DNA from 3 places in the Streptomyces sp. NPDC052064 genome. Region 1 is predicted to be linked to each of the others. Evidence: riboswitches for the same ligand, from Rfam matches in the RefSeq annotation. Region 1 holds a riboswitch; each other region holds the start of a gene.

Region 1 (5,985 bases):
GCCGACCCGGGAGTGCTTGGTGGGATACGCGGTGAAGACCAGCGCGAGCTTCGGCTCACCTCCGCCACTGCGGAGATAACGCAGTCGGGCATGCCTGTAGGCGATACCCGCGACACGCGCAGCACGCTCCGGGTCGGCAACGTACGTGAAGATACCGTCTTCGCTGGGCTCCTTGAACGAGAACGGCACGGTGATCAGCCGCCCGTCGAACTCCGGGATCGCCACCTGCATCGCGGCGTCCATGGGGGACAGGGCGGCGTCGGAGGCCTCCCAGGCGCGCCGCGAGGACGTCAGGCACAGCCCTTGCAGCACGGGGATGTTGAGCTCGGCGAGGGCGCCGATGTCCCAGGACTCCTCGTCACCGCCCGCCGAGGCCTGCGAGGCGTGGGTGCCGCCGGCGGCGAGGACGGTGGCGACGAGGGCGTCCGCCCGCCCGAGGATCTCGTACAGCCCCGCGTCGGCCCCGCGCAGCGAACCGCAGTACACGGGAAGCGCGTTGGCGCCCCGCGCCTCGATCGCGTCGCACAGGGTGTCCACGAAGGCGGTGTTGCCGCTCAGCTCGTGCGCCCGGTAGAAGAGCACGCCGACGGTCGGCCGGCCCTCGACCTGTGCGCGCTCGCCCCGGACGCCGTACTCCGGCATCCGCTGCGGCGCCGCGAACCCCTCACCCGTGAGCAGCACGGTGTCGGACAGGAACCGCGCCAGCTCGGTGAGGTTGGCCGGCCCGCCCTCCACGAGGTACTTCAGCGCCTCCGCCACGACACCGGCCGGCACCGACGACTCGGCCATCAGCTCCGCGTCGGGCACCGCCTCGCCGCCCAGCAGCACGGTCGGGACGCCGGACGCCTTCAGCGCGGCGAGCCCGTCCTCCCAGGCCCGCTTGCCGCCGAGCAGCCGCACGACGGCGATGTCCGCGCCGTCGAGGAGCGCCGGAAGCTCCTCCCCGACGTCCACGCGGGTCGGGTTGCCGATCCGGTACGAGGCACCGGAGGCGGCCCGGGCCGCCAGCAGGTCCGTGTCGGCGGTCGACAACAACAACACAGTGCTCATGCGGGTGCTCCCGGTGGAATGAAGGGCAGTCCTCGCGGCGCGCCCGACTCGATGAGCCGCCACAGCGCGTCCGTGTCCGCGTGCTGTTCGATCAGGTCGCCGAGCCGGTCGAGCTGCTCCTCGCGCAGCGCGGCGAACGAGGTGTCCGGCGCCGGCACGAAGCGGCGCCCCGCGGCGGCGGCCACCTCGCGCAGGAAGGCCCGCCGGAACCCGTCCGACTCCAGCGAGCCGTGCCAGTGCGTGCCCCAGGTCTGGCCGACCCGGCAGCCGTCCAAGAAGGGGTTCCCTCCGGTGACGTCGGCGACCCCGTGGTGGATCTCGTAGCCGTCCACGCGCTCCCCGAGGGCCTCGCCCTCCGGCCGCGTGAGGGTCTTCTCGCGGGCGAACCGCACCCGCACGGGCAGGACCCCGAGCCCCTCGACATGGCCCCGGCGGCTCTCCACGTCGTCCTCGATGTGCTCGCCGAGGATCTGGAAACCGCCGCAGATCCCCAGGACGGGCCGCTGCTCGGCGGCCCTGCGCACGAGAGCGCCGGCCAGCCCGCGCTCCCGCAGCCACTCCAGCGCACGGACGGTCCCCCGGGTCCCCGGCACGACGACGAGGTCGGCGTCGGCGAGTTCCTCCGGCCGGTCCACGAACCGCACCACGACACCCGGTTCGGCGGCCAGCGCGTCCACGTCCGTGAAGTTGGACATGAGCGGAACGGCGCACACGGCGACGCGCAGCACGTCCTCGCCGACCGGCGGGGCGACGACGGACTCCCGGACCGTCCCCCGCAGGGAGACGCGCAGCCCGTCCTCCTCGTCGATCCCGAGCCCGTGCCGGAAGGGCAGGACGCCGTACGTACGCCGCCCGGTGAGGCCCTGGAGCATGTCGAGACCCGGCTCCAGCAGGGAGACGTCCCCCCGGAACTTGTTGACGAGGAACCCGGCGACGCACTCCTGGTCCTCGCGCGACAGCAGCGCGACCGTCCCGAAGAACGAGGCGAAGACACCGCCCCGGTCGATGTCGCCGACGACGAGCACGGGGAGCCCGGCGTTGCGGGCGATCCCCATGTTGACGATGTCCGTCCGGCGCAGATTGATCTCGGCCGGACTGCCCGCCCCCTCACAGATCACCGCGTCATACGTGCCCCGCAACTGCTCCAGACAGTCCAGCACGGTCCCGAGCAGCATCTGCTGCCGTCCGCCGTGGTACCCGCGTGCGCTGAGCTCCCCGACCGGCTTGCCCAGCAGCACGACCTGGCTGCTGCTCTCGCCACCGGGCTTGAGCAGCACCGGGTTCATCAGCGCGCTCGGCTCGACGCGGCAGGCCTGCGCCTGCATGGCCTGCGCCCGGCCGATCTCGGCGCCCTCCTTCGTCACGAAGGAGTTGAGGGACATGTTCTGCGCCTTGAAAGGCGCGACCTTGACGCCCTGCCGCACCAGCCACCGGCAGATCCCGGCGGTCACGACGCTCTTGCCGGCGTCGGAGGTGGTACCGGCGACGAGAAGCCCACCGCCCGTCATGACGTACGCCCTTTCGCGATGCGGCGCGCGGCGACACAGACGCCGAGCGCGAGCCAGCCGACACGCCTGGACAGCCGTACGGCCCGTTCGATGTCCCGTGTGGCGACGGCGCGCCCGGCCCTGTTGAGCACGGGCCGGTGCTCGACGCGCCCGCCGTAGGACAGGGTCCCGCCCAGCCGCACCCCGAGCGCCCCCGCGAACGAGGCCTCCACCGGCCCGGCGTTGGGGCTCGGATGCTTGGCGGCATCGGCACGCCAGGCCCGCACGGCTCCCTGCGGATCGTCCCCTGCCAGGGCCGCGAGCACGGCGGTCAGCCGGGCCCCCGGCCATCCCGCGAGATCGTCCAGCCGCGCGGAGGCCCACCCGTAGCGCCGGTACCGGGCCGACTTGTGCCCGACCATGGCGTCGAGGGTGTTGACGGCCCGGAACCCGAGGAGCCCCGGCACACCACCGACGGCCCCCCACACGAGCGCCCCCACGACCGCGTCGGAGGTGTTCTCGGCGACGGACTCGACCACGGCCCGGGCGATCCCGTCGGCGTCGAGCGCCTGCGGATCCCGCCCGCACAGGTGTGGCAGCCGCGCCCGGGCCGCCTCGACGTCCCCCGCCTCCAGGGCACGCCCGATGGCCTGAGCCTCCCGCGCGAGCGAAGTCCCCCCGACCACGGCCCAGGTGGCGGCACCGGTCAGTGCGACGGAGGCGACGGTGGAGTTCCGCACGACACGCGCGGCGACGCCCCCGAGCGCGACGGAGCCTCCGGCACACACCACGGTGTGCAGCGCGCCCCACCCCCGGTGGTCCCGCCACAACACCCGTTCCACGGCCCCCGCGGCCCGCCCGAACACGGCGACCGGATGCCCCCGGCGAGGATCGCCGAGCAGCAGGTCACCGATCAGACCGGCGGCGGCGCCGTACGCGAAGACGCGACCGGCACCCATGGGCTCAGCCGGCCGCGGGGGCAGGCAGGGGTGGGGTACTGAAGCTCGATCGGCAGCCGCGCATGGCGATATGTCCTCACTCAGGGTGTCCACGCCCTGGTTCGACTGGACCGGCGGTGAGAGTTCCTGGCTCCCGGGGATTGCTACCCCGGTGACAGTGGCGGGACCGCGCCGGACTTCCACCGGCTTCCTCTCCTGCCGCCGTACTGGCCCCGGCAGTCCACCACGGCCGGGAACAGCCGTCAACTTGCCGTTGACCTGCGAGGGGAGAGTGTGGAGAAGCCCACACCGCCAGGGTGCGGACCTGCGGAAAGGGCGGGACCGGTGCGCTACGACGCCGAGTTGTCCCCCCCGGCCACACGACAACCGGGCGGCACAGAACCGAAGTCCCGTACCGCCCGGCAGAAGTGACCGTGATCAGGCCACGATCAGATAGATCCCGTACCCGACGGCCGCCGCACACGCCGCGAAGCACGCGTACGCGCCCGTCACGGCAAGTCCCGCGGATCCGCCCGCAGTCACCGCCCGCTCGCGGCGGGACAGGCCGGTGATGCCGAGGGTGAACAGGCCCACGAGGGCCACGGTGACCACGAGGCTGACGCCGAAGACGGAGCCGAGGGCCGCCCAGTCGATCTTCATGGCAGAGGTTCTCCTTGTAACCGCGTGGGCGGGGTCAGACCGGGGTGGTCGTGGTGGAGGGAGTGCGTTCGGTCTGGGCCTGCGCCGGGATCGTGACGCTCGGCCCGTCGGTGGCCGTGCCACCCGCCGGGGGCGGTGTCACCGCGGCCATCGCCGTGGTCACCACACCGGCCGGCTCCACCTCGTCGGCGTCGTTGACGTTGGTGTGGTCGACGACCTCACGCCGCGAGATCTTCCAGATCGCCGCGCTGGAGGCGACGAGGAAGACGGCCACCACCGCGGTACCCCAGCTGCCGAAGCCGGTGACGTACTCGGCGAGCGCGGCCACCAGGGCCGCCGCCGGCAGCGTCAGACCCCACGCGACGAACATCCGCGTCGCCGTCGACCAGCGGACGACACCGCCCTTGCGGCCGAGGCCCGCGCCCATCACCGAGCCGGACACGGAGTGGGTGGTGGAGAGGGAGAAACCGATGTGCGAGGAGGCCAGGATGACCGTGGCCGCGCTGGTCTGGGCGGCGAAGCCCTGCTGCGGCTGGAGGTCGGTCAGGCCCTTGCCCATGGTGCGGATGATGCGCCAGCCGCCGAGGTACGTGCCGAGGGCGATGGCGAGACCCGCCGAGAGGATGACCCACATGGGCGGGTCGGAGTCGGGGGCGACGGCGCCGCCGGCGACCAGGGCGAGGGTGATGACACCCATCGTCTTCTGGGCGTCGTTGGTGCCGTGGGCCAGGGAGACCAGGCCCGCGGAGGCGATCTGGCCGGCGCGGTAGCCCTTTTCGGAGGCCTTGCCGTCGGCCTTCTTGCCGAGGGAGTACGTCAGCCGCGTGGCGAGCAGCGCCGCGACGCCCGCGACCAGCGGGGCGGCGATCGCCGGGATCAGCACCTTGGTGACCAGGACGTCACCGTGCACCGCGCCGACGCCCGCCGAGGCGATCGTGGCGCCGATCAGGCCGCCCATCAGGGCGTGCGAGGAACTGGACGGCAGGCCGACGAGCCAGGTCAGCAGGTTCCAGAGGATCGCGCCGACCAAGGCGGCGAAGATGACCTCGGGACGGATGCCGGTCTCGTCGACGAGACCCTTGGAGATCGTGTTGGCGACTTCCACGGACAGAAAGGCGCCGACCAGGTTGAGAACGGCGGACATGGCGACGGCGACCTTGGGCCTCATGGCACCCGTGGAAATGGTCGTGGCCATCGCGTTCGCGGTGTCGTGGAAACCGTTCGTGAAATCGAACGCGAGTGCGGTTATCACCACAATCGCGAGGATCAGCGAGAAGCTTTCCATTTACCCAGGCAATCGTTCGAGGTCATTGGTTGGACGAACGTAGGCAACCCGAGTGAACGGAAGATGAACTGGGAGGGGCGTAGGGGTGTCCGCAATCGAGGGTTGTCGTTCCGCCCTGCTGTCAGGCTCCCCACGCCCCGAGAACTAGGTGCCTCGCGCGAACTGTTTCAGCTGATCGAGTGACCCGCCGAAGAGGTTCTGGTCGCCCGGCAGGCTCCCGGAGCCGTTGTCGTACTGCCAGAAGGTCCACGACGACCAGCCGGCCGGGAGCGTGCCCGCGCCGGTGGCGTTGTAGCGGGCGATCCACAAGGGGTGGTCGGCGGCGAAGGCACGGCTGTTGCCCGTGCACGTGTTCCACCAGTGGGTGGTCGTGTAGATCATCGGGCGGCGGCCGGTGAGCCGCTTGACCTCGTCGCTGAACGACTTGATCCAGTCGACCATCCTCGCCTTGTTCAGGCCGTAGCACCTGCGCTTCTTGTCGTACGGGTTGTATTCGATGTCGAGCGCGGGCGGCAGCGTCCAGCCGTCCGCGGTCCAGCCGCCGCCGTTGCGCACGAAGTACGCC
Region 2 (5,985 bases), on a different contig from region 1:
CGCCCACCGCGCGCTCAGCCCAACGTCCCCAGGAAGCGCACATGAGGCCGCTGCCCGGAGCCCTCACGGCTGACGGCGGCCCGCACCCCGTACACCTCGGCGATGAGTTCCTCCGTCAGGACATCTCCCGGAGTGCCACCCGCCACCACCCTCCCCGCGCTCAGGACGACGACCCGGTCGCAGTACATCGCCGCGAGGTTGAGGTCGTGCAGGGCGATGACGGTGGTGACCGGCAGGCCGGTGACCAGGGCGAGCAGATCGAGCTGGTGGTGGATGTCGAGGTGGTTGGTGGGCTCGTCCAGAAGGAGCTCGCGGGGTTCCTGGGCCAGCGCGCGGGCGATCTGCACCCGCTGGCGTTCGCCGCCCGAGAGGGTGTTCCAGGGCTGGTCGGCACGGTCGGCGAGGCCGGTGCGCTCCAGGGCGCCGCGCACCGCACGCTCGTCGTCCGGCGACGTCGGCGTCCAGGCCCGGCGGTGCGGCACGCGGCCGAGCCGCACGACGTCCGCGACCGTCAACTCGACCTGCGTGTCGGCCTGTTGCTCGACCACGGCGAGACGGCGGGCGACCGTACGCCGAGGCAGGTCGCCCAGCGGCGTGCCGTCGAGGGTGACGACTCCGGCGGTCGGCGTGAGCAACCCGGCCAGCAGCCGCAGCAACGTGGACTTGCCGGAGCCGTTGGGGCCGAGGACGCCGACGGTGGAGCCGGGCTCCGGCGCGAGGACGACACCGTCGAGGATGAGGCGCCCGCCGGCCCGGCGACCGACCCGCTCGGCCCGCAGCCCGGCACCGCTCCCCGCCGCCCCCACCTCGCTCACCGCACGCTCCGTGTCCGGTACAGCACCGCCACGAACGCCGGCACCCCGATCAGCGACGTCACGACTCCCACCGGCACCTCCTGCGGATCCAGGACCGTCCGGGCGAGCGTGTCCACCCACACCAGGAACACCGCACCGGCGAGCGCGGTGACCGGCAGCAGCCGGACATGCCCGGGACCGGCCAGGGCCCGCGCGGCGTGCGGCAGGACCAGCCCGACGAAGCCGATCGCCCCGGCCGAGCTGACCAGCGCCGCCGTGAGCAGGGCCGTGACGCACAGCAGCACCAGGCGGGTGCGGGCCACGGACACCCCGAGCGCGGCCGCCGCGTCCTGCCCGAAGGCGAAGGCGTCGAGGGTACGGGCGTACGACAGGCACACCACCAGCGTCACGGCCAGGACGGCCAGGCACAGCCACACGTCGGTCCAGCCCGCGCCGGCGAGCGAGCCGAGGAGCCAGAACAGCACGCCCCGGGTCGTCTCCGCGTCGGCTGCGGTCATCACGACGAAGGAGGTGAGCGCGGAGAAGAGCTGCATGGCGGCGACGCCCGCGAGGACGACCCGGTCGGTGGTGCCGCCGAGGGTGTGGCTGAGCAGCAGCACCAGCGCAAAGGAGACCAGGGCGCCGAGGAAGGCACCCGCGGACACCGAGACGGCACCGCCGCCCACCCCCAGGACGACGACCACGACCGCGCCGGTGGAGGCGCCGGAGGACACCCCGAGCACGAACGGGTCGGCGAGCGGGTTGCGCAGCAGCGACTGCATCACCGCCCCGCACACGGCCAGTCCGGCCCCGCACACGGCCGCGAGCAGGGTGCGCGGCAGCCGCAGCTGCCAGACGATCCCGTCGCGGATCGGCGTCAGGTCCGAGCTGCCGAGCCCGAGGTGGGCCGCGACGGCGGACCAGACGTCCGCGACCCGGATGTCGGCCGGGCCGACGGTGATGGCCAGGGCCAGGGAGACGGCCAGCAGCAGGGCGCCCGCAACACCGAGCGCGGGCCCGCGGACGGTCACTTCACGAGTCCGAACTCGCGCAGCCCGGCGGCGACCTGTTCCACGCCCTCGACCGTGCGGATGGTCGGATTCATGGCCTGCCCGCTGAGCAGCACGTACCGCTTGTGCTTGACCGCGTCCATGTTCCTGGTGGCCGGGTTGGACTCCAGGAAGGCGATCTTCTTCGCGGCCGACTCGGCGGTCTGCGACTTGCGGGTCAGGTCGCCGATGACGAGGACGTCGGGGTCGCGGTCGGCGACCGTCTCCCAGTTGATCTGCGGCCACTCCTCGTGCGTGTCGTCGAAGACGTTCTTCGCGCCGAGGGCCCGGGTGATGATGCCGGGCGCTCCGCAACAGCCCGCCATGTAGGGGGACTCCGAGTTGGCGAACCAGTACAGGAGGGTGACGTCGGAGGCGTCGATGCCCTGCGTGGCCTTCGCCGTGCGCCGCTGGAGGGAGGCCACCAGCCTGTCGCCCCGTTCCTTCACCCCGAACACGGTCGCCAGGTCGCGTACTTCGCCATAGACCGTGTCGATGCCCAGCGCCTTGTCACGCGCGCCGTCGCCGCCCCCGGAGTTGTCCTTGCCGGCGCAGTCCGACGGGGAGACGTACGTGGGCACGCCGAGCTTCTCGAACTGCTCGCGGGTGGCGACGCCGCCCTTGCCGAGGGTGGAGACGAAGGACGCCGCGACGAAGTCGGGGTCGGCGTCCAGGACCCGTTCGAAGGACGGGTTGTTGTCGGCGATGCGCGGCACTTTGGCGTTGGCCTTCGCCAGCCCCTTCATCACGGGGTCGGTCCAGGTGGCCGTGCCCGCGAGGCGGTCGGCGAGGCCGAGGGAGAGCAGGATCTCGGTGGTGCCCTGGTTGAGGGAGACGGCCCGCTTCGGCGGGGCGTCGACCCGTACGGTGCTGCCGCAGTTGTCGAGGCTGACGGCGGCAGCCTTCACACCCGTGGGCCCGGTGTCGCCGCAGCCGGTCAGGAGCAGGGAGCCGGCCGCGAGCAGGACGGCGGCACGGGCAGGTCGGGCGAGGGGCACGGAAACCAGTCCTCAGTCGTCGAGGGCTCGATCGCGGAGCCCGGTCGTACGGTGCTCCCCCGCCGCGAACGGCCGCGGGGGCCGCCAGCAGGTCTTCGGACTCGGGTTCACCCGGGTCGGAGCGCCTTCCCGGACGGCAGCAAAACCGTCCAGTGGCCGAGGCCCCGCCCGTCCCCCTCACCGCTGCGCGTCAGTTCCGGATTCGCACCGGATTCCCTGACCCACGTACATGGGTTCGACTGGCCTCGGCAAGCTATCACGGAGGGCGCGGGGGAATCACCGCGCACCGTACGTCGTTGTGCGGACAACAGTTCTTCCGCGACCCTCCAGGAGGCCACCGGTGTACGGCGACGAGGCAACGGTCCGCAGGATTCTCACCGAGCTCGGCGACACCTGGGCCGTGGTGGGCCTGTCGTCGAACCAGCGGCGCGCGGCCTACGGCGTGGCCGAGGTGCTCCAGCGCTACGGCAAGCGCGTCGTGCCCGTGCACCCCAAGGCGGAGACGGTGCATGGCGAGCAGGGGTACGCGACGCTGGCGGACATTCCCTTCGACGTGGACGTCGTCGACGTGTTCGTGAACAGCGACCTCGCGGGAGCGGTCGCGGACGAGGCGGTCGCCAAGGGCGCCAAGGGCGTCTGGTTCCAGCTCGGGGTCCTGGACGAGGCGGCGTACGACCGGACCCGCGCCGCGGGTCTGGAGATGGTGATGGACCGCTGCCCGGCGATCGAGATTCCGCGACTGGGCTAGGACCTCAACGAATCCCCCATTGCCGGGTACAGAATTCCTGAACTCCTTTCCAGGAAATCCCCGCGTCCGGTCAAATGCCTGGCAACAGCCTTCTGCCCGACGCCAATTGATTCCTAGCCTGACGGCCTCTTGCTCACTGAACGCTTGTGTTCATTTTATGAGAGGCCCCTAAGAATATGGTAAGCGTCGACCAGGCAGTACCGGGGGTGAAGGGCAACCCGAGCGGTTTGCGGCGGGACGTCGGGCTGATCGGGCTCATGTGGGCGTCGGTCGGTTCCATCATCGGCTCCGGTTGGCTGTACGGAGCCGAGAAAGCTGCCGTGGCCGCCGGTCCCGCGGCAATTCTCTCGTGGATCATCGGCGCGGTGGCGATCGTGCTGCTGGCTCTGGTGCACGCGGAACTCGGGGGCATGTTCCCGGTCGCGGGCGGCACGGCTCGCTATCCGCACTACGCGTTCGGCGGGCTGGCCGGCATGTCCTTCGGCTGGTTCTCCTGGCTCCAGGCGGCGACGGTGGCGCCGATCGAGGTCGAGGCCATGATCGGCTACGCGGGGCACTGGCACTGGGCGCAGGGTTTCCAGCATGCCAAGGACGGGACGCTGACGACGAGCGGGTTCGTCGTCGCCGTGGTCCTCATGGCCGTGTTCGTCGTGATCAACTTCCTCGGCGTGCGGGTCCTGGCGCACACCAACAGCGCCGCCACCTGGTGGAAGGTGGCCGTCCCCCTGGTCGCGATCTTCGTCATCGCGGCCGGGAACTTCCACCCGGGCAACCTCACCGAGCACGGCTTCGCCCCGTTCGGCGCCAAGGGCGTGCTGAGCGCCGTCAGTTCCAGCGGCATCATCTTCGCCCTGCTGGGCTTCGAGCAGGCGATCCAGCTGGCCGGCGAGAGCCGCGACCCGAGGCGTGACCTGCCGCGGGCGACGATCGGCTCGGTCGCCATCGGCGCGGTCATCTACGTCCTGCTCCAGGTGGTCTTCATCGGCGCGCTGCCGCTGAGCTCCTTCGCGCACGGCTGGGCCAAGCTGGACTACGCGGGGATCAGCGGACCCTGGGCGGGGCTGGCCACGCTGGTGGGTCTCGGCTGGCTGAGTGTGGTGCTGTACCTGGACGCGGTGGTCTCCCCGGGCGGCACCGGCCTGATCTACACCACGGCCACCTCGCGTGTCTCCTACGGCCTGGCCAGGAACGGCTACGCGCCGAAGGTCTTCGCCCGCACCGACGCCCGCGGCGTGCCGTGGTTCGGTCTGGTCGTCGCCTTCGTGACCGGCGTGATCTGCTTCCTGCCGTTCCCGAGCTGGCAGCAGCTGGTCAGCTTCATCACCTCGGCGAGCGTCCTGATGTACGCGGGCGCCCCGCTGGCGTACGGCGTCTTCGCCGACCGGCTGCCGCACCACGAGCGCCCCTACCGCCTGCCCGGCGGGAAGGTTCTCTCGCCGCTGTCGTTCGTCGTGGCCAACCTGATCATCTACTGGTCCACCTGGGACACCCTGTGGCGGCTCGGCGTGGCGATCGTCCTCGGCTACGTCCTGCTCGGCGGCTACGCCTGGTACGCCACGCGCAAGGGTCTGCCCGACGCGCCCCGGCTGGACTGGAAGGCCGCGCGGTGGCTGCCCGTCTACCTGCTGGGCATGGGCGTCATCTCCTGGCAGGGCGGTTTCGGCGGGCAGGGCCACATCGCACTGTGGTGGGACATCGTGGTCGTCGCCGTCTTCTCCCTGGCGATCTACTACTGGGCCCGGGCCTGCGCGTCCCGGCCCGAGGACATCGAGCGGAGCATCGAGGAGGTGGCCGTCATCGAGGCGCCCGCACACTGATCGCCTCTCCCGGTCAGTCGCCGAGGGCCGTACGGACACCGTCGATCGACGGCACGTCCGTGCGGCCCCGCGCCGACACGCAGGCCACGGCACGCCGCAGGGCCCGGTGGAGCAGCAGCGGAGCGTCCGGTCCCAGGGCCTCGAGGAGCGGGGCGACGGCGTTCTCCAGCATCGCCGTCACCATGGCCCAGCCGTCCGCGGTCCGGTCGTACAGCAGCCGCAGCGCGGTCCCGGGAGACCCGCCCAAGAGGATGGCGAACAGCTCGCGCAGCGCCTCGTCACGCTCCACGCGTTCCCAGGGATCGTCGGAGAGGGCGAGCGTCCGCTCCAGCAGGTCCTCCGCGTCGACCAGGCCGGCCGTGGCCGGGGACCGGGCCAGTTGCAGCAACGTCACCACGTGCTGGGCGGGTTCGGACCGCTCGGCCGCGGCCACGACGTCGGCGCACAGCTCGGCCGCGACCGGGTGGCCCGCACCGTGGATCTCGGCCGCGCGGGCCACCAGCGCCGCCACGGCCGGAAGCCTCGGCGAGTCCAGCAGCGGCCGCACCCGTGCGGCGCCCGCCTGCGGGCCGAGGAGAG
Region 3 (5,985 bases), on a different contig from region 1:
CAAGGGCCTCTCCCTGGCCGTGGCCCTCACCGGCATCCTCGCGACGATGCCGTACATCGCGCTCCAGTTGGTCGGCATCCAGGCCGTGCTGGACGTGATGGGTATCGGCGGCGGCGAGAACACCAACTGGTTCATCAAGGACCTGCCGCTGCTGATCGCCTTCGGTGTGCTGGCGGCGTACACGTACTCGTCGGGTCTGCGGGCGCCGGCGCTGATCGCGTTCGTGAAGGACACCCTGATCTACATCGTCATCGCGGTGGCGATCATCTACATCCCGATCAAGCTGGGCGGGTTCGACGAAATCTTCGCCAAGGCCGGCGAGGCGTACAGCCAGACCAACCCGGCGACGGGCGCGCCGCGCGGTGCGCTGGTGCCGCCGGAGGCGGGGCAGTGGACGTACGCCACGCTGGCGCTGGGCTCCGCGCTCGCGCTCTTCATGTACCCGCACTCGATCACGGCGACGCTGTCCTCGAAGAGCCGTGAGGTGATCCGCCGCAACACCACGATCCTGCCGCTGTACTCGCTGATGCTGGGCCTGCTCGCACTGCTCGGCTTCATGGCGATCGCGGCCGGGATCAAGGTGCAGAACGGGCAGCTGGCGATCCCGCAGCTGTTCGAGACGATGTTCCCGGACTGGTTCGCGGGCGTGGCCTTCGCGGCGATCGGTATCGGGGCCCTGGTCCCGGCGGCCATCATGTCCATCGCGGCCGCGAACCTCTTCACCCGCAACATCTACAAGGACTTCATCAAGCCCGACGCCACGCCCGCCCAGGAGACGAAGGTCTCCAAGCTGGTCTCCCTGCTGGTGAAGGTGGGCGCGCTGGCCTTCGTCCTCACCATGGACAAGACGGTCGCCATCAACTTCCAGCTGCTCGGCGGCATCTGGATCCTCCAGACCTTCCCGGCCCTGGTCGGCGGCCTGTTCACCCGCTGGTTCCACCGTTGGGCCCTGCTCGCGGGCTGGGCGGTCGGCATGGTCTACGGCACGGTCGCCGCGTACGGTGTCGCCTCCCCGACCCAGAAGCACTTCGGCGGGTCGTCGAAGGAGATTCCGGGCATCGGCGAGATCGGCTACATCGGCCTCACGGCGTTCGTCCTGAACGTCGTCGTCACCGTGGTCCTGACCTTCGTCCTCAAGGCCCTGAAGGCCCCCGACGGCATCGACGAGACCAAGCCGGAGGACTACACGGCGGACGCGGGCGACCCCGGGGTCCAGGTGGAGCTTCCCCCGGCCACGGCAGGGGCCGGTCACTGAGCCACTGGGACCAGCCACGTACAACCCGCAGCGGGCCGCCGTGAGAACCATCCACGGCGGCCCGCTGTCGTGCACACTCACCCGCATGGACATAGTTGTCAGGGCAGTGAAGCCCGACGAATACACCACGCTCGGCGAGATCACGGCCCAGGCCTATCTCCAGGACGGCCTCCTCGCTTTCGGCGAGAGCGACTGGTACCTGGGCGAACTGAAGGACGTGGCCAAGCGGGCGGCAGCCGCCGACGTCCTGGTGGCCTCGGAGGACGACCACATCCTCGGCGGCGTCACGTTCGTGCCCTCCGGCGGCCCCATGGCCGACCTCGCCCGTCCCGGGGAGGCCGAGATCCGGATGCTCGCCGTGGCCCGGCCGGCCCGAGGCCGTGGCGTCGGCGAAGCCCTCGTCCGCGCCTGCGTCGAACGCGCGAGGGCCACGGACGCCTGCACCACCCTCGTCCTGTGCACCCAGCCCACGATGCACGCCGCCCACCGCGTCTACGAACGGCTCGGCTTCACCCGTGCCCCCGAGCGCGACTGGAACCCGATCCCGGGCGACGACAAGTTCACGCTCCTCACCTATCAGTTGACGCTCTGAAACCAGCGCGACACAACATCTGGGGGTGTCACCGGAACACGGCACAAGATGTATGCTCATGCTCGCTGTCGCCGCAGGGGAATCCGGTGGGAATCCGGAACTGTCCCGCAACGGTGTACCCATGCCTTTTATGCGCGTATGGGAGTCAGTCCGAGGACCTGCCGACAGCGCGCCCGGCCGTCCGGCCGGTGTGCCCCGATGTCCGGGCCTCGTGGAATGGGCCGGTGGACGCGACGCCGCGTGCGCTCGTGTGCTGCCCCCTGCCCTGCGAGGCCCCCGTGCCGAGCGAGGGAGAGCCCCACGTGACCATCGCGCCAGCCGATCCGGTCTCAGCCGCCGAAGAAGAGCACGACGGTCCCGGTGCCGCGCTGCTGCGGACCCTGACCGAGCTGACCGCCGACCTCCCCGACGCCGACCCCGGCCGGGTCGCCGCCGCCGCGCTGCGCGGCCGGTCCGCCCGGGCCGACGAGTCGGAGTTGCGCGAGCTGGCGACCGAAGCGGCCGCCGGCCTCATCTCCGAGGATCCCGTCTACTCCCGGCTGGCCGCGCGCCTGCTGACGATCGGGATCCGCGCCGAGGCCGCCTCGCAGGGCGTCACGTGCTTCACCGAGTCCGTGGCGGTCGGGCACCGGGAGGGCCTCATCGCCGACCGGACCGCCGAGTTCGTGCGCGTCCACGGCGCCCGTCTCGACGCCCTGATCGACACGGCCGCCGACGACCGCTTCGGCTACTTCGGCCTGCGCACGCTGCACAGCCGCTACCTGCTGCGGCACCCGATCACCCGCAAGGTCGTCGAGACGCCCCAGCACTTCATGCTGCGCGTCGCCGCGGGTCTGGCGGAGGACGACACGAGCAGGTCGGTCGACGAAGTCGCCGCGCTCTACGGGCTCATGAGCCGGCTCGACTACCTCCCCTCCTCCCCCACCCTCTTCAACTCCGGCACGCGGCACCCCCAGATGTCGTCCTGCTACCTCCTCGACTCCCCCAAGGACGAGCTGGACTCGATCTACGACCGCTACCACCAGGTGGCGCGGCTGTCGAAGCACGCCGGCGGCATCGGAATCGCGTACTCCCGTATCCGCGCGCGCGGTTCGCTGATCCGCGGCACCAACGGCCACTCCAACGGCATCGTCCCGTTCCTGAAGACCCTCGACGCCTCGGTCGCCGCCGTGAACCAGGGCGGCCGCCGCAAGGGCGCCGCCGCGGTCTACCTGGAGACCTGGCACTCCGACATCGAGGAGTTCCTGGAGCTGCGCGACAACACCGGCGAGGACGCCCGCCGTACGCACAACCTGAACCTCGCGCACTGGGTGCCCGACGAGTTCATGCGGCGGGTGAACGGCGACGCGCAGTGGTCGCTGTTCTCTCCCTCGGACGTGCCCGAGCTGGTCGACCTGTGGGGCGAGGAGTTCGACACCGCGTACCGGGCGGCCGAGGCGAAGGGCCTCGCCAGGAAGACCCTGCCGGCCCGCGAGCTGTACGGCCGCATGATGCGCACCCTGGCGCAGACCGGCAACGGCTGGATGACCTTCAAGGACGCCGCCAACCGCACCGCCAACCAGACGGCCGAGCCGGGCCACGTCGTCCACTCCTCCAACCTCTGCACGGAGATCCTCGAGGTCACCAGCGACGGGGAGACGGCGGTCTGCAACCTGGGGTCGGTCAACCTCGGCGCGCTCGTCGACCAGGCCGGCGGGGACATCGACTGGGAGCGGCTGGACGAGACCGTCCGTACGGCCGTCACGTTCCTGGACCGGGTCGTGGACATCAACTTCTACCCGACCGAGCAGGCAGGCCGGTCGAACGCCAGGTGGCGTCCCGTCGGCCTCGGAGCCATGGGCCTCCAGGACGTCTTCTTCAAGCTGCGCCTGCCCTTCGACTCGCCGGAGGCCAAGCGGCTCTCCACCCGCATCGCCGAGCGGATCATGCTCGCCGCCTACGAGGCCTCGGCCGATCTCGCGGAGCGCAACGGCCCGTTGCCGGCGTGGGAGAAGACCCGTACGGCGAAGGGTGTGCTCCACCCCGACCACTACGACGTGGAGTTGGCCTGGCCGGAGCGCTGGGCGGCCCTGCGTGAGCGCATCGCCGCGACCGGCATGCGCAACTCCCTGCTCCTCGCCATCGCGCCGACGGCCACCATCGCCTCCATCGCGGGCGTGTACGAGTGCATCGAGCCGCAGGTGTCCAACCTGTTCAAGCGCGAGACGCTGTCCGGTGAGTTCCTCCAGGTCAACTCCTACCTGGTTCAGGAGCTGAAGCGGCTCGGCGTGTGGGACGCGCGCAGCCGGGAGGCCCTGCGCGAGGCGAACGGCTCGGTGCAGGACTTCGCCTGGATCCCCGAGGACGTACGCGCCCTCTACCGCACGGCCTGGGAGATCCCGCAGCGCGGCCTGATCGACATGGCGGCGGCCAGGACCCCGTTCCTGGACCAGTCCCAGTCCCTGAACCTCTTCCTGGAAACGCCGACCATCGGCAAGCTCTCCTCGATGTACGCCTACGCCTGGAAGTCCGGGCTGAAGACCACGTACTACCTGCGCTCGCGCCCGGCGACCCGCATCGCCCGCGCGGCACAGGCCACCGTCCCCGTGCAGCAGCCGGCGCCGGAAGACGCCGTCGCCTGCTCCCTGGAAAACCCCGAGTCCTGCGAGGCCTGTCAGTAATTCCCACCCGCCACCCGACCGCCACCCCTGGAGGACGGCGCTTCGCGCCGACTGTTATGACTCAGAACCTTCTCGACCCCGGCTTCGAGCTGACTCTGCGCCCCATGCGCTACCCGGACTTCTACGAGCGCTACCGGGACGCCATCAAGAACACCTGGACCGTGGAGGAGGTCGACCTCCACTCGGACGTCGCCGACCTCTCCAAGCTCTCCCCCGCCGAGCAGCACCTCATCGGCCGGCTCGTCGCCTTCTTCGCCACGGGCGACTCGATCGTCGCGAACAACCTGGTGCTGACGCTGTACAAGCACATCAACTCCCCCGAGGCGCGGCTGTATCTGAGCCGGCAGCTCTTCGAGGAGGCGGTGCACGTCCAGTTCTATCTGACGCTCCTGGACACCTACCTCCCCGACCACGACGACCGCGCGGCCGCCTTCGCCGCCGTCGAGAACATCCCCTCCATCCGCGAGAAGGCCGGGTTCTGCTTCAAGTGGATGGACTCGGTGGACCAGCTCGACCGGCTGGAGACGCAGGCCGACCGCCGCCGTTTCCTGCTGAACCTGATCTGCTTCGCCGCGTGTATCGAGGGCCTGTTCTTCTACGGTGCCTTCGCCTACGTCTACTGGTTCCGCAGCCGGGGCCTGCTGCACGGTCTGGCCACCGGCACCAACTGGGTGTTCCGCGACGAGACGATGCACATGTCGTTCGCCTTCGACGTGGTCGACACCGTCCGCAAGGAGGAGCCGGAGCTGTTCGACGACCAGCTCCGGCAGCAGGTGACGGACATGCTCCGCGAGGCCGTCGAGGCCGAGCTGCAGTTCGCGCGCGACCTGTGCGGTGACGGCCTCCCGGGCATGAACACCGAGTCGATGCGGCAGTACCTGGAGTGCGTCGCCGACCAGCGGCTCACCCGTCTGGGCTTCGCTCCGGTGTACGGCTCCGAGAACCCCTTCTCCTTCATGGAGCTCCAGGGGGTTCAGGAGCTGACCAACTTCTTCGAGCGGCGGCCCTCCGCGTACCAGGTGGCGGTGGAGGGCACCGTCGACCTGGACGAGGACTTCTGAGCCGACACGCCTTCGCGGGTCTCCTGGGCCTCCCTGATCTGGCGGTCGACGCGCCGGTCGCGGACGCTACCGATCACTGACGGGAGGACCAGGAGGACCAGCATCCCGAGTACGAAGATCATTGCGATGAGTGTCTGTGCCTGGTTGGTGTCCATGGACACCACTGTCGCGCCGATGACTCCTTACCGTCAGTGGCAGTACTGCCGTAGACCCTCGAATTACTGCCACCGGCGAGGCACACTGGAGGCATGCTCCAGAACGTGGCCGTCGTCCTCCTCGACGGTGTGAACCCCTTCGAACTCGGCGTGGTGTGCGAGGTCTTCGGCACCGACCGCAGCGACGACGGCCTGCCGGTCTACGACTTCGCGGTGGCCTCGGCCGAGGGCCCGGCCCTGCGGACGAACACGGGCTTCTCGC

Evidence for each region. A riboswitch is a leader RNA that binds a small molecule or an ion and turns the genes downstream of it on or off. The one in region 1 is predicted to bind cobalamin.
Region 2: linked by a shared signal. The riboswitch ahead of ACZ6TU_RS27285 (ABC transporter substrate-binding protein) and the one ahead of ACZ6TU_RS10920 (cobalamin biosynthesis protein) in region 1 are both predicted to bind cobalamin.
Region 3: linked by a shared signal. The riboswitch ahead of ACZ6TU_RS00440 (ribonucleoside-diphosphate reductase subunit alpha) and the one ahead of ACZ6TU_RS10920 (cobalamin biosynthesis protein) in region 1 are both predicted to bind cobalamin.

What each region holds. Positions count from the first base shown of each region.
Region 1 is NZ_JBVJJE010000003.1:669,943-675,927, forward strand. It holds gene cobN (cobaltochelatase subunit CobN) at 1-1,050, opposite strand, end outside; gene ACZ6TU_RS10915 (cobyric acid synthase) at 1,047-2,558, opposite strand; gene ACZ6TU_RS10920 (cobalamin biosynthesis protein) at 2,555-3,496, opposite strand; cobalamin riboswitch at 3,598-3,736, opposite strand; gene ACZ6TU_RS10925 (hypothetical protein) at 3,914-4,135, opposite strand; gene ACZ6TU_RS10930 (inorganic phosphate transporter) at 4,170-5,420, opposite strand; gene ACZ6TU_RS10935 (lysozyme) at 5,565-5,985, opposite strand, start outside.
Region 2 is NZ_JBVJJE010000010.1:258,900-264,884, forward strand. It holds gene ACZ6TU_RS27275 (ABC transporter ATP-binding protein) at 15-815, opposite strand; gene ACZ6TU_RS27280 (FecCD family ABC transporter permease) at 812-1,825, opposite strand; gene ACZ6TU_RS27285 (ABC transporter substrate-binding protein) at 1,822-2,841, opposite strand; cobalamin riboswitch at 2,911-3,100, opposite strand; gene ACZ6TU_RS27290 (CoA-binding protein) at 3,182-3,589, shown strand; gene ACZ6TU_RS27295 (APC family permease) at 3,766-5,406, shown strand; gene ACZ6TU_RS27300 (hypothetical protein) at 5,420-5,985, opposite strand, start outside.
Region 3 is NZ_JBVJJE010000001.1:82,133-88,117, forward strand. It holds gene mctP (monocarboxylate uptake permease MctP) at 1-1,255, shown strand, start outside; gene ACZ6TU_RS00435 (GNAT family N-acetyltransferase) at 1,341-1,847, shown strand; cobalamin riboswitch at 1,900-2,027, shown strand; gene ACZ6TU_RS00440 (ribonucleoside-diphosphate reductase subunit alpha) at 2,150-4,507, shown strand; gene ACZ6TU_RS00445 (ribonucleotide-diphosphate reductase subunit beta) at 4,564-5,568, shown strand; gene ACZ6TU_RS00450 (helix-turn-helix domain-containing protein) at 5,817-5,985, shown strand, end outside.